Regions from separate parts of the Kribbella sp. NPDC050241 genome, predicted to be linked through region 1. Evidence: riboswitches for the same ligand, from Rfam matches in the RefSeq annotation. Region 1 holds a riboswitch; the other holds the start of a gene.
What was found. Region 1 has a riboswitch for S-adenosylmethionine ahead of thrC (threonine synthase). Riboswitches for the same ligand answer to the same signal wherever they lie in the genome.

Region 1 (6,526 bases):
CGTACTGCGGACTTGGACGTCAGGCGACCACAGCGGCTTTCTGACGGCCTCCGAACGGCTGGACCGCTTCGCTGCGGCGACCTTCTACGCACCTATCGAGGGCTACGTGCAGCGGATGCTCTGGGCGGCCGTGTGGGAGGGCCTGATTCCGGAGGACGCGGCCCATGACCCCTACGGGCCGGAACTGCCGGCGAGTGAGCGCGACCTGGTGATCCGCTGCATCGAGGAACTCAGCCACTATCCTGCGATTTAAGGGCCAGACCAGAAGTCTTCGAAGGAGTGCCGTGCAGATGAGCTCAGCCCCTGGCGCGGTGTCCTGATGGCCCTCACCGTCGGCGTCGTCGGCCCCGAGGACCTGGTGCAGCGCGTCATCGCCGTCGGTCCGCCGAGCGGCGCGAATCTGCTCCCACTGCCCTACCGGCACGAGACCGAAGCGGTCGAACTGGTCGAGCAGGCACACGAGAAGGTCGACGCGCTGCTGTTCACCGGCGTCGTGCCGTACACGATCGCCATCGGGGCCGGCGTGATCGACCGGCCCGCGATGTATGTCTCGTACGACGGCGCCACGCTGCTGCGTGCCCTGGTCGAACTGCTTCGGCTCGGTCACAACGTCACCCAGTTCTCCATCGACACCCTGCGCCGCAGCGAGGTGATGGAGACACTGATCGAGGCCAAGCTCCCGACCGACCAGATCCAGGTGCTGCCGTACCGGCCCGGCCTGACGTCGGACGACATCGTCGAGTTCCACCGGGCCGCGCGGGACAAGCACGACACCAAGGTCGCGATCAGCTGCCTCGGCTCCGCGTTCCACCTGCTCGAGAACGAGATGCCCTCGGTCCGGCTCGCACCGTCGCGGTACTCGATCCGGTCGACGTTGCAGGCTCTGGTTCTGACCACGACCGGCCAGCACGTCGGCGACGCGCAGGTCGCGCTCGGCATCATCGACCTCCCCGAGCCGGATGACGCCCTGGCCGCCGACCTGATCACGCTCGGCGGCAGCCTGGCCGCACTCCCCGACGGCCGGCACCTCGTCGTCACCACCCGCGGCCTGCTCGAGCAGGCGACCGAACAGTTCTCCCGGATGCCCCTCCTCGACCACCTCGCCGCAAGGCACAGCACGGCGTACGTCGGCTTCGGCGTCGGACGTACTGCGGCCGAGGCCGAGGCACTCGCCCGTCGCGCGGTCAGCCGGGCGGGCTCGATCGGCACGGTCGCCGGGGTGGTGTCGATGTCCGACGACGTGGAGATCGTGATCGAGCCGTCCGGAGATCACCCGGCCGCCGCACGCGGCACCGAAAGCCTCCCGCTGCTGGCGCGACGGGTCGGCCTCAATACCCAAACCCTGGCCCGAATGCGCGAGCTCACCACCGCCCTCCCCGACGGCCTCACTACCCAAGACGTCGCCGACCACCTGGCCGTCCAGCTCCGCACCGCCCGCCGAGTCCTCAAACGCCTCGAACGAGCCGGCCTCGCCGACCCCATAGGCAGCCAGCAACACGGCCGAACCGGCCGCCCACCCACCGTCTACCTCATCCGCCTGTAGCCGCCACGCTCCCCCGTCTGCCTGGCTGGCCAATCAGACGGTGGGTTCACCCATCGCACGCGGTGGGCCAACCCACCCGCTGATGGGTCAGCCCATCAGCGGGTGCCGGGGTGGATGACGGTGACGCCGGCGGGGGTGCCGGTCGACAGGGCGGCCAGGGCGGCCGGAGTTTCGTCGAGGGTGATGGTGCGGGTGATCAGGTCGGCGGGCTTGAGGTTGCCGGCGGCAACTAAGCCGAGCATTTCGGGGTAGGCGTGCGCGGGCATGCCGTGGCTGCCGAGCCATTGGAGTTCCTGGCCGATGAGGCGGCCTACGTCCAGCTGCACTCCCGACGGAAGGAGGCCGACTTGGAGGTGGCGGCCACGCGGTTTCAGTGCGTGCAGCGCCTGCTGGACGATGTCGTTGGAGCCGAGGGCGTCCATGGTCACGTGTGCGCCACCGAGGTCCCGGATCTCCTGCACGGTGGTCGACCCCGCTTGCAGGGTGTCGGATGCGCCGTACTCGCGGGCGAGCTTCAAGGCATCTGGATTGGTGTCGACGGCGATCACCCGCGCACCGAGAGCCGCCGCGATCATCACGGCCGACAGACCGACGCCGCCGCAGCCGAAGATCACCACGTTCTCCCCGGCGACCACCTTGCCCACCTGGTGGATTGCGCGGAACGACGTGGCGAAGCGGCACCCGAGGCCGGCAGCGGTCGCGAAGTCCAAGTCGTCGGGGAGCCTGACGAGATTCACCTCGGCGTAGGGCACCGCGACGTACTCCGCGAACGAACCCCAGTAGTTGAACCCGGGCTGCAGCTGATTCGGACAGACCTGCTGATTCCCCTCGCGGCACTGCTCACACGCACCACACGCACAGATGAACGGCGTCGTCACCCGCGCCCCGACCTGCCACCCCTGTACGCCGGACCCGACCGCGGCGATCGTCCCGGCGAGCTCATGCCCCGGCACATGCGGCAACACGATGTCCGAGTCGTGCCCCATCCACCCGTGCCAGTCGCTCCGGCACAACCCGGTCGCCTCGACCTTCAGAACGACCGAACCATCCGCCGGCTCGGGCGGCGGAACCTCTTGTACGACGGGCAGTACGCCGTACTCCTCGACAACGACAGCGCGCATGGCGGCATCGTAGTCAGCCCACGCAGAACTCGTTGCCCTCGGGATCGAGCATCACAATGTGGCCGAGTTCGGGGCCGTAGAAGTCCTCCCGCACCTGGGTCGCGCCGAGCTCGACCAACGAGGCGGCCTTCGTGCGCATGCGCTCCGCGGAGGCGGCGTCGCGCTCGCCAGGCCCGGCCACGCGGATGTCGATGTGCAGCCGGTTCTTCGAGGTCTTGGGCTCGGGGACGCGGCCGAAACAGATCGCCGGCCCGACGTCGTCGGGATCGATGATCCCCGCCAGGTCCGGCTCGTCGAAGCCGGGCTCGATCACGTAGCCGAGGGCCGCCGCCCAGAATCGCGCCAGCTTCTGTGGGTCGGCGGCATCCCCACCGATGGTCCATTTCGTCGCCATGCAGGCGACGGTACCGGTGGTTCCGGACGAACGGCGCCCGGAACCACCGGGAAGATCAGCCGCCGGCGACCGCGGGGATGATGGAGACCTGGCCGCCGTCCTTGATCGAGGTCTGCAGGCCGTCGGCGAACCGTACGTCGTCATCGTCGACGTACACGTTCACGAACCGGCGCAGCTCACCCGACTCGTCCAGCACCCGGCCCTTGATCCCGGGGTAGGAGCTGTCCAGCGAGTCGAGCACCTCGACCAGCGTCGCGCCCTCGGCGGACACCTCGGACACGCCCTGGGTGTAGGGCCGCAGGATGGTCGGGACCCGTACGCTCACGCTCACTGCAGGCCTGCCTTCACGAAGGCGTCGTACGACGCGGGGATGGTCACCTTGGGGCCGACCCGGTCGGCCACGGCGTCGAGCGTCTTCAGCCCGTCGCCGGAGTTGATGATCACCGTCTCGGCCTCGGGGTCGAGCTGACCGGTCTCGATCAGCTTCTTCAGCGTCGCGACCGTCACCCCACCCGCGGTCTCGGTGAAGATGCCCTCGGTCCGGGCCAGCAACTGGATGCCCTCGACCACTTCCTCGTCGCTGACGTCCGCGATCGCGCCGCCGGTACGGCGGGCGACGTCCAGCACGTACGGTCCGTCGGCCGGGTTGCCGATCGCCAGCGACTTCGCGATCGTCGACGGCTTCACCGGCTTGACCACGTCGTGGCCGTCGCGGAACGCCTGCGCGACGGGCGAGCAGCCGGTCGCCTGCGCGCCGTACACCTTGTAGTCGGTGGCGTCGACGAGGCCGAGCTTGCCGAGCTCGGTGAAGCCCTTGTCAATCTTGGTCAGCTGCGAACCGGAGGCGACCGGGATGACGATCTGCTGCGGCAGCCGCCAGCCGAGCTGCTCGGCGATCTCGAAGGCCAGCGTCTTGGAACCCTCGGAGTAGTACGGGCGGACGTTGACGTTGACGAACGCCCAGCCCTCCTCCTCGCCGGCGATCTCCGAGGCCAGCTTGTTCACGTCGTCGTAGTTGCCCTCGACGGCGACCAGGGTGCCGCCGTACACGGCGGTGGTGATCACCTTCGGGCGCTCGAGGTCGTGCGGGATGAACACGACCGAGCGGATGCCGGCCCTGGCGGCGGCCGCGGCGACGGCGTTGGCCAGGTTGCCGGTGGAGGGGCAGGCGAAGACCTTCAGGCCGAGCTCGCGGGTGGCGCTCAGGGCGGACGCGACCACGCGGTCCTTGAAGGAGTGCGTCGGGTTGCCCGAGTCGTCCTTGACCCACAGTTTGCGCAGGCCGAGTTCGCGGGCGAGGTTGCCGGCGTCGATCAGCCGGGTGTAGCCCGGCTCGGTGTTCGGGAAGCTGGCCACGTCGACCGGGACGGGCAGCAGCGGTTGGTAGCGCCAGATGTTCTTGGGTCCGGCCTCGATCTGCTCGCGGGTGATGGCCGGATAGTCGTACCCGACCTCGAGTGGACCGAAGCACTCCATACAGGCGTAGAACGGACCGAGCGGCGACTTCGCCCCGCAGGCGCGACAGCTCAGGTGCGTACCGTTGCCGAAGGCACCTTCACGGATCGTGTGGGTGGCGGTCAGGCTCATGAGTGAGGTTCCCCTCTCATCTTCCCCGGGAGCCGGATCTCGGCGCGGGACGGATTTGGCACCGTTCCGCCGCGAGGGCCCCGGACTGGGACCTCAACGGGGAGGGTTGCCGGGACGTCAACGGGCCGTTTCCCTCAGTCCCTCTGGATGAGCTCCCCCGAGATTACCCAATCGGGTCCATATTGTGTCTTCACTTCCCACTATCCGAGACGACCGATCTCAGGCCTAACTCCGCTGTTCCAGAAAGCGCATGACCGGCGTGGCCGCGATGCCATGCAGTACGACGCTCAGAACCACGGTGAAACCGAGCGTCGCCCACAACCACGGCAGATCGGAGCGGAAGTGCGCGCCGACCGCGGCCAGGTAGTAGATCGACGACACCCCACGGACCCCGAAGGCCGCAGTCGCCCAGCGCTCCGACCGGTCCAGCTCCGTGCGCGCGAGCGACAGCCAGGCAACCACTGGGCGCACCACCAGCACGAGCAGTACGCCGATCGCTGCGCCGGCCGGCGTGAGTGGCCTGAGCAGACCGCCGGTGATCGCGACACCGAGGAGCAGCAGCACTCCCCAGGTCAGGATGTGTTCGAGCTCACCGATGAAGTCGTGCAGCTCCTCGTGGAAGTCGTGACGACGCTCGGCCGCCCGGAGCGTGAGCGCCGCGACGAACACTGCGATGAAGCCGTACCCATGCAGGACCTCGGTGAGCCCGTAGACGCCAAGGGTCATCGCCAGCGCCAGCACCGGCTCGCGAGAGTCCGCCAGGCGGAAGCTCCGCGCCGGCGCCGAGAAGGTCATCCTTCCCAGCAACCAGCCCGCCCCGAAGCCGACGGCGACTCCGATGATCGACTTGCCGACCACGTCCCAAGCCAGCCACTCGACCGGCGAGAAGCTCTTGGTGGCGATGAACACGGCGAGGTAGACGAGCGGAGCGGCCAGACCGTCGTTCAGGCCGGCCTCGGAGGTCAGCGCGAACCGTACTTCGTCGTCCTCGTCGAGCTCGGCGTCCTCCCCGGTGGTCGGCCCGCCGACCTGGACGTCGGACGCCAGCACCGGGTCGGTGGGCGCCAGTACGGCGGCGATGAGCAGCGCCGTCGCCGGCGCGAGGCCGAGCAGCCAGCCGACTCCGGTCAGTGCAGCGACCCCTGCGGGCATCGCGACGAACAGCAGTCGCCAGGTAACTCTCCACTGCACCAGGCTGATCGGGCGGTCGATGGCCAGACCGACGCCCATCAGGGCGACGATCACCGTCAGTTCGGCCAGGTGCTTGGTGACCTCGGGTTCGGCAATCGGGCTGAGCTCCCGGTCGCCGACCGCCAGCCCGAGCAGGAGGCCGGCGCCGAGGAACGCGATCGGCGCGGAGACGGCGTACCGGCGGAGGAGACGCGGGAGCACTGCGCCGAGCAGCAGAGCCAGCCCCGCCACCAGGTAGAGCCCGTCCCCGTTGATCGTCATGGTGGCGCTCCAGTGCCCCGGTGACAGCTACCTCAAGCGATGAGTCGCGCCAGGGGTGTGCGTGGGCAGGGACTTGCGCGGGCCGTAGCGGGGGTGGCGGATGCCGGCCAGCTCGAGGAGCCGCTGCACCCGGAACCGGTGGCCGCGGTACGGCTCGATCAGCTCGGCGCACCCGTCGTCGTCGAGTTCCTCGCCGATCAACGCGTACGACACGTCGCGGGACACGTGGTAGTCCGCGAACGAGAACGCGTCGGCGTCACCGTGAGCCCGCTGCCGTACCTCGGCCGCGGTCCACACCCCGACGCCCGGCAGCGACCGCAGTCGCCGCTCGATCTCCGCCGAGTCCGTCAGCTCCAGCGTCCGCTCCAACGCCTTGGCCCGGGTGGCCGCCGTCACCACCACCCGCGAGCGCCGGCCCTCGACCCCGGC
Region 2 (6,526 bases), on a different contig from region 1:
GTCGCGGCGGTGCTCGGGGTCGAGGTCGCGGGCGCCGTGGCCAATACCGCGGACCATGCTGCCGAGCACGTGCGCGATACCGATCCAGATCTTCACGACACCGCGGCCGAGAGCGATCATGGCGGCCGCGAACGGGCCCGCTCCGCCGTTTTTGGGCGTACTGGTCCGCGCGGCGGAGGATCCACCGCGCTTCGCGCTCTGCCCACGCTTCTGAGCGCCTGACGGACGGGAGCGTCCACCAGCGGCCGAACGAGCGTTACTCGGTCGTTTGGCTGCCGACTTCTGCGCCCGCGCCGGGGAAGACGTGCGGGTCGCCATATTTAGCAGGCTACCCCGATTACCTCTCGAGTCCCACGTGTCACACGCCGATCACGCTGCCCCATCCGTAGCGTCACAGCGCCGCCACACGGCGGCGGAGCCGGAAGAGGTGCCAGAGGACGACGTACCAGGCGAGCGCCGCCAGGCACCCGGAGGCGACCCCCGTCAGCATCGACCGGGCGGCCGCCTCGCCGACGAGGTCCGCCCTGCTCAGCTGTACGACGGCTCCGGCCAGGCCGATGAGCACCATCGCGGCCAGTACGACGTACCGGACCCATGACGGGATGTGGTCGTGCTTGGCGACGGGCTGTACGTCGACCCGGCGGTACCAGCGGTAGAGCCAGACGGCGAGGATCAGGCAGCCGCCGACGGTGCTCACGTACTGCAGGATGCGGTTGACGTCCCACGCACCAGTCACCTGCGCCGCGAAGAACGAGTGGTACCGGCGGACGAAGTAGCCGTCGTAGTGGGTGAACGAGTCCCAGAGGACATGCGTCAGGGCGCCGATCACCGCCGACACGACGGTCCAGAGCAGGACAGCCGTCGAGGGCACGCGCCAGGAGGGGGTGGGCAGGCGAGCAGCCAGACCGGACGGAGCCAGGGCGAGCAGCGGCCGCTTCACCACAACCTGGAAGGCCAGGAGCAGGATCAAAGCCAGGAGCGGGTCCAGCCAGAGGCCTGACGACAGCTTGTGCGTGAGGGTCAGCGTGAAGTTGCCGTTGATTCCTTGCGTGGCGAAGCTGTAGATCGGGTCGAGGTACAAGAGGTCGGGCGCCACCGCACCTGCCACCAGGGCCGACACCACCAGAGGACGTCGGACCAGGGGCAAGATGGCTGCGGGATGCGCGAGGGTGAACGGCACGTCCCGCAGCCTAGGTTCCGACTCAGGACACTAAGAAGACCAGAGGTCAGAAGGTGGGCCAGCTTCCAGCCAGCGGCTGCTGGCCGACGCCGGGTGCCTTCCAGTCGCAGACACCGTTGGGGAATGCCTGCCGCAGCGACTCCCACTGAGCTGGAGTGAACGGCACCTTGTAGTCCGACGGAGTCAGCGGGTGGAGCCGGCACTTGATGATGTCGTTGGCAACGGATGCCCCGGCCACCTGCCGCGGCGCCGGCCACACCGGATACAAGGTGTTGCACCGGGTCGTGCCGATGCCGTTGACCTGCGTCTCGACAATCTTCTCGCCCTGCGGGCTCCAGCAGGCTTCCGCCAATGACGTCGGCTTGTTGCGCAGCAACCGCGCGTGCGGCGAGCCGGGCCGGGTGTCAGCGTCCGTGGCGTCCATCCAGTGGTCCAGCGCCGTCAGTGCGTCGGCCAGCACCGGGTTCGTCGTACTGAATCCACCCGGAGCGTCGCCGGCCTGCACCAGCATCACCTGGTTGGCCGCATCACCGTTGGCCTTGCGCAGCCGCTCCCGCAGCGAGAACGAGTGGAAGATCAGGTGGATGTCGCCGTTGGGCAACTCGTCCCAGTACTGCCGATAGTCGATGATCGGCGTACTCGCCAGTCCCCCGCCACCGTTGATCAGTTGCCCAGTCCGGTACGCCGTACTGATCGCCGCCGGATCCGCAACAGTCCGGGCGGGGACGAAGTTCGCGTCCGTGTCGAAGCCGCCGACCGCCCGGTTCAGGTCGAGGAACTGGTCCGCGGTGATCTTGCCGGAGTTCAGCGCGTCCAGGCCGTACTGGATGCCGACGTTGTCCAGCGGACGTCGCGCCGCGCCGGTGGCCGGATCCTTGCTCCAGACGTTCACCTGGTGGTCGTAGACGTCACAGCGCGCTCCGCCGGGGTTCGTCACCGGGTCGTACCGCTGCTCCACCGGAAGTTGCCCAGGGCAATAGACCCGTGGATCGATGCGGCGCCCGGCGCCGGCCAGGTTGGCGATCGTGCCGACCTTGCCGAAGCCCGCTGCGGCCCGCTTCTGCTCGTCGGTCCAGCCGGTCGCGGACTGGAAGTAGTGGTCCAGGAGCAGCGCGTCCGTGATCGTGTGCAGCGTCGCGAACCCGACCTCGGGGAACACGCAGGACGCGACGATGCCATCCAGCAGCCCCGGGTAGTCGTCGGCGATCTGGAACACCTGGTACGACCCACCCGAGCAGCCCCAGCCGACGGTCTGCCGCGGTACGCCGATGGTCTCGGCGATGTGCTCCCGCGTCATCGACATCGTCTCGGCCGCCAGCACCCCGTTGCAGTTGACACCGAACACGTTCAGGCTCGACGACGCGACGGCGTACCCGCGACCGAGCATCAGGTCGTCGTTGATGCCGCCGGTGCCGCTGCCCTGCTGGTACCAGCCGCCCGGGCAGCCGCCGCCGAAGGTGTAGACGAGCCGGCCGTTCCAGCCGGTCGGCGCGTGCCGCACGTCCGGCTCGCCTGCCGCCGGGTCGTGAAGTACGGCGTACTCGTAGATGGACCGGTTGATCACGCCGGTCTCGACGCGGACGATGTACGGCACGGTCCGGCCGTCCGAGGTGGTCGTGGTCGCGAGGTCCGCGGGCCGATCCGAGGGCAGCACCTTCAGCGAGCGGTCGATCGTGGACCGGTACAGATAGTCGACCCGGGTCGGCACCGAGCAGTTCGCATCCGTCGGCGGTCCGAGCTTGACCTTCGCGAGCGTGGTGAAGTCGGCGGTCCCACAGATGTACGGCGTCTCGTGCGGACCAGCGAGCATCGGACCGGTGCGCGGGTGGTTCGTGACCACCAGCCGTTCGCGGTCGGCCGTGATCGTGTTGCGGCCGTCCACGAGCCCGTCGACCAGGCCGGTCAGGTGATCACCGGTCCGGGCGAAGGAATCGGTGACATCGCGCCCGTCCAGCCGGACGGTGAGGCGGTCGAGGTGTGGGCCGTAGACCCCGACCAGCACGTTGCCGTCGCTGACCATGTCCGGTCGTGGCGACGAGAGCACCTCCAGCCGGACACCCGCGGCGTGCGCGGGCACCGCGAGCAGGCTGGAGAGTACAGCGATCAGGAGCAGAACGAGGGCGGTCGGTCGCTTCATGCGACGAGTCGATCACAGCGCGATGCAGACCGGAAGGGTCAAGGCAATCGATTTCCAGATTCGAGTGGACCACTAGGCGCCGGTGGTGCCGTCCAGTTGCTCACGGACGAGGTCGGCGTGACCGCAGTGCCGCGCGTACTCCCCGACGAGATGGATGTAGATCATCCGCAGCGTCGACTCGGTACCGCCGAAGGTGAAGCGATCGTCGAGCGACCGCGTGGCGGCCGCGTCGTCGGACAGCTTCCACTCCGCGATCAGACCGTCGTACGCCGTCTGTGCCTCGGCCGGATCGATCAGTTCGAAGTCGGCGTCCTTGCCCAGCTCGGGCGCGAACAGCGGCTCGGCCGGCGACTCGTCGGCGAAGTGGATGCGGAACCAGATGCGCTCGACCTTGGTCAGGTGCCGGATCAGTCCGAGCAGCGAGAGGTTCGACGGCGGCGACGGCCGCTCGGCCAATTGCTCCGCTGTCAGACCGGCGCACTTGAACAGCAGCGTGGTGCGGTAGAAGTTCAGATACCCCTGCAGTAGCTCGCGTTCCGGCGCGGTCAGCGAGCCATCGGGCCGGCCTACGTCAGGCGCTGTCCATTCCATGGTCATGGCGCCTATCCAACACCAGCCTCCAGGTAGCGCAGCCCCTGCTTCATCCATTCGCGCGGATTGGTGTCGAGCCGCTCCGCCCAGGCCGGTTCGGTCTCGCCGCGCAGCCAGGCGTACCGCGCGAGTGCGTACCCGTACATGGCCTCGGTCAGGTAGCCGAGCTTGGAGGTCCGGTAGTGGGTATGGGTCCGGTAGAACTCGAAGGACGCGTTCGCGCTGAAGATCCCGAAGCCGACGAAGACCGTGAACAGGTCGGTCAGCGGCTCGCCGTCGCGCCGGTCCAGATCGATCCGGTCCTCGCCGAGAAGCCGCTCGTGGCCGAGCTCGTGGACCATGGTCGCGACCAGAGCCACCGGCCGCTGCGCCTGCTTCATGTCCACCGTCACCACGGTGACGCCGTCGCGCTGACGCCAGTGCGCTGCCGCACCGGACGACTCGGAGTTCAGCCCCAGATTCGCGACCAGCTCGTCGGGCTCATCCGGCTCGAGGTCCAGCCGGACTCGGTCCGCCGGCACCTCCACGTGATCGCACAACGTCCGGAACACCGCCCGTACGTCGTCCTCCGAACCGCTGTACCCGGCCGGGAACCACGACTCCTCGGGAACCACCACCGGCCGGCGCAGGAGCTCGTCACCGAACTCGGCGACGAACCAGTCGAGGTTCTCCTCGATCCAGAGTTGCTCCACGCTGCGGACCGGACAGCTCGCCTTCTTCCACCACATCCCCACCACCTCCCGCCCGGTCGGACGCAACAGCCGCGCGAAAGGTTGCGGTCCGGACCGTGTCTCAACATGCGTGCGGCTATCTCACATCGCGAGATCAGGGCTGGCGTAGATCGTGGCCCGTTCGTTACCGTTCTCGGCAGGTCATGAGTGCCAGCGTCAAGCCCCGGCTTGCTGGCCGGCAACCCTCCTCCGCGGTGGGGTGCCCCGGGTGAAGACCGGGCCGTGCGGATACCCCGTTCGGCAAGCGCGGACTTCCTGGGAGCAGCACCATGTCGATCCTCTCCATCCTCGAGCCTGCCAGCACGGCGACCCCGCGGCCGACCGTCGCCCGGCTCGCCACCGGCAGCGTCCCGGCCACCGTCGGCTCGGACCTCCTGGTCCCGCTGGCCGACGGCCGGGTGACGGACTACGCGAACTTCGACCACGGGGCCAGCGCGCCGTGTCTGGAGTCGGTCCGCGCCAGTGTCGAGGCCGCACTACCGTCGTACGCGTCGGTGCATCGCGGCAACGGCTACGCCTCCCGCATCACCACCCAGTGGTACGAGCGGGCCCGCGCCGAGGTGCATGCCTTCGTCGGCGCCCGTGCGGACGACCAGGTGATCTTCACCCGCCAGACCACCGACGCACTCAACCTGCTGGCGCACGTCGTGCCTGCCGACGCGACAGTGATCGTCTTCGAGTCCGAGCACCACGCCGCGCTCCTCCCCTGGCCGGCCGAGCGGACCGTCCGCCTCGCCGCGCCGAACTCCCCCACCGAGGCCGTGACGGACGTCGCGGACGCGCTCCGGGCCGCGCCCGAAGGCCCGCGGCTGGTCGTGGTCACGGGTGCATCGAACGTCACCGGTGAGATCTTCCCAATCGCCGAGATCGCCGCAGTCGCCAAGGCCCACGGAGCCAGGGTCTGCCTGGACGCCGCCCAGCTCGCGCCGCACCGCGCCGTTGACATCGAGAAGCTGGACGTCGACTGGGTCGCGCTGTCCGGCCACAAGCTCTACGCCCCGTATGGCGCCGGTACGCTCATCGGCCGCGCGGACTGGTTCGACGCCGCCGACCCCTACCTGTACGGCGGCGGCGCCACGACCGCAGTCACCGGCGACACCGTGGTCTGGGCTACCGGCCCGGCACGCCATGAGGGCGGCTCCCCCAACGTCATCGGCGCGATCGCACTCGCCTCCGCGTGTGCGGCGATCACCAAGCACCGCGACGCGATCGAGCAGCACGAGCGCAGTCTGCTCGCCCGTCTCCGCACCGGTCTCGCCCAGCTCTCCGACGTCACGACGTACTCGATCTTCGCTGAGGACGCGGACCGCGTCGGCACTGTCTGTTTCACGATCGCCGGGCTGAGCTCGACGCTCGTGTCGGCGGCGCTCAGTGCGGAGTACGGCATCGGTGTTCGCGACGGCAAGTTCTGTGCCCACCCCCTCGTCGGGCACCTGCTCGCCGGCTCCCCCGACCACGGCACCGCCGTCCGAGCGAGCCTCGGCCTCGGTACGACGCGTGAGCACGTGGACCGCCTCGTCAACGCCGTACGGACGCTCGCCACGAGCGGACCGCGGACGGAGTACGAGGACACCGCCCACGGCTGTCAGCCCGTTGAAGACCCGCGCGACCTCCAGGCACCGCGGATCTGGTGAAGACGACCCGCCTCCTACTGCTCAGGAGTTACCAGACCTACGTGGTGAGCAGCGAACGCCAGTAGGTCCGCCCATTCCGACGCGACCATTGCAGCGGGCTTGCCGAAGCCGTGGCCGGTGTTGACCTCGATGCGAGTCAAGATCGGTGCGGCCGAGGACTGGGCATGCTGCAGCGTCGCGATGAACTTGTGACTGTGCAACGGCACGACGCGATCGTCGTGGTCACCGGTGACCACGAGCGTCGCCGGGTACG

Region 2: linked by a shared signal. The riboswitch ahead of ACIBG5_RS02320 (aminotransferase class V-fold PLP-dependent enzyme) and the one ahead of thrC (threonine synthase) in region 1 are both predicted to bind S-adenosylmethionine.

Annotation. Positions count from the first base shown of each region.
Region 1 covers NZ_JBITJE010000002.1:1,002,311-1,008,836, reverse strand. The annotation lists gene ACIBG5_RS12705 (dihydrodipicolinate synthase family protein) at 1-253, shown strand, start outside; gene ACIBG5_RS12700 (hypothetical protein) at 320-1,543, shown strand; gene ACIBG5_RS12695 (zinc-dependent alcohol dehydrogenase family protein) at 1,639-2,664, opposite strand; gene ACIBG5_RS12690 (VOC family protein) at 2,678-3,058, opposite strand; gene ACIBG5_RS12685 (ubiquitin-like small modifier protein 1) at 3,114-3,389, opposite strand; gene thrC (threonine synthase) at 3,386-4,645, opposite strand; SAM riboswitch class I at 4,659-4,799, opposite strand; gene ACIBG5_RS12675 (cation:proton antiporter) at 4,871-6,097, opposite strand; gene ACIBG5_RS12670 (DNA-3-methyladenine glycosylase family protein) at 6,125-6,526, opposite strand, start outside.
Region 2 covers NZ_JBITJE010000001.1:518,461-524,986, reverse strand. The annotation lists gene ACIBG5_RS02345 (DNA translocase FtsK 4TM domain-containing protein) at 1-120, opposite strand, end outside; gene ACIBG5_RS02340 (DUF4184 family protein) at 392-1,180, opposite strand; gene ACIBG5_RS02335 (DUF6351 family protein) at 1,227-3,317, opposite strand; gene ACIBG5_RS02330 (DinB family protein) at 3,390-3,914, opposite strand; gene ACIBG5_RS02325 (hypothetical protein) at 3,920-4,636, opposite strand; SAM riboswitch class IV at 4,779-4,892, shown strand; gene ACIBG5_RS02320 (aminotransferase class V-fold PLP-dependent enzyme) at 4,909-6,273, shown strand; gene ACIBG5_RS02315 (prolyl oligopeptidase family protein) at 6,288-6,526, opposite strand, start outside.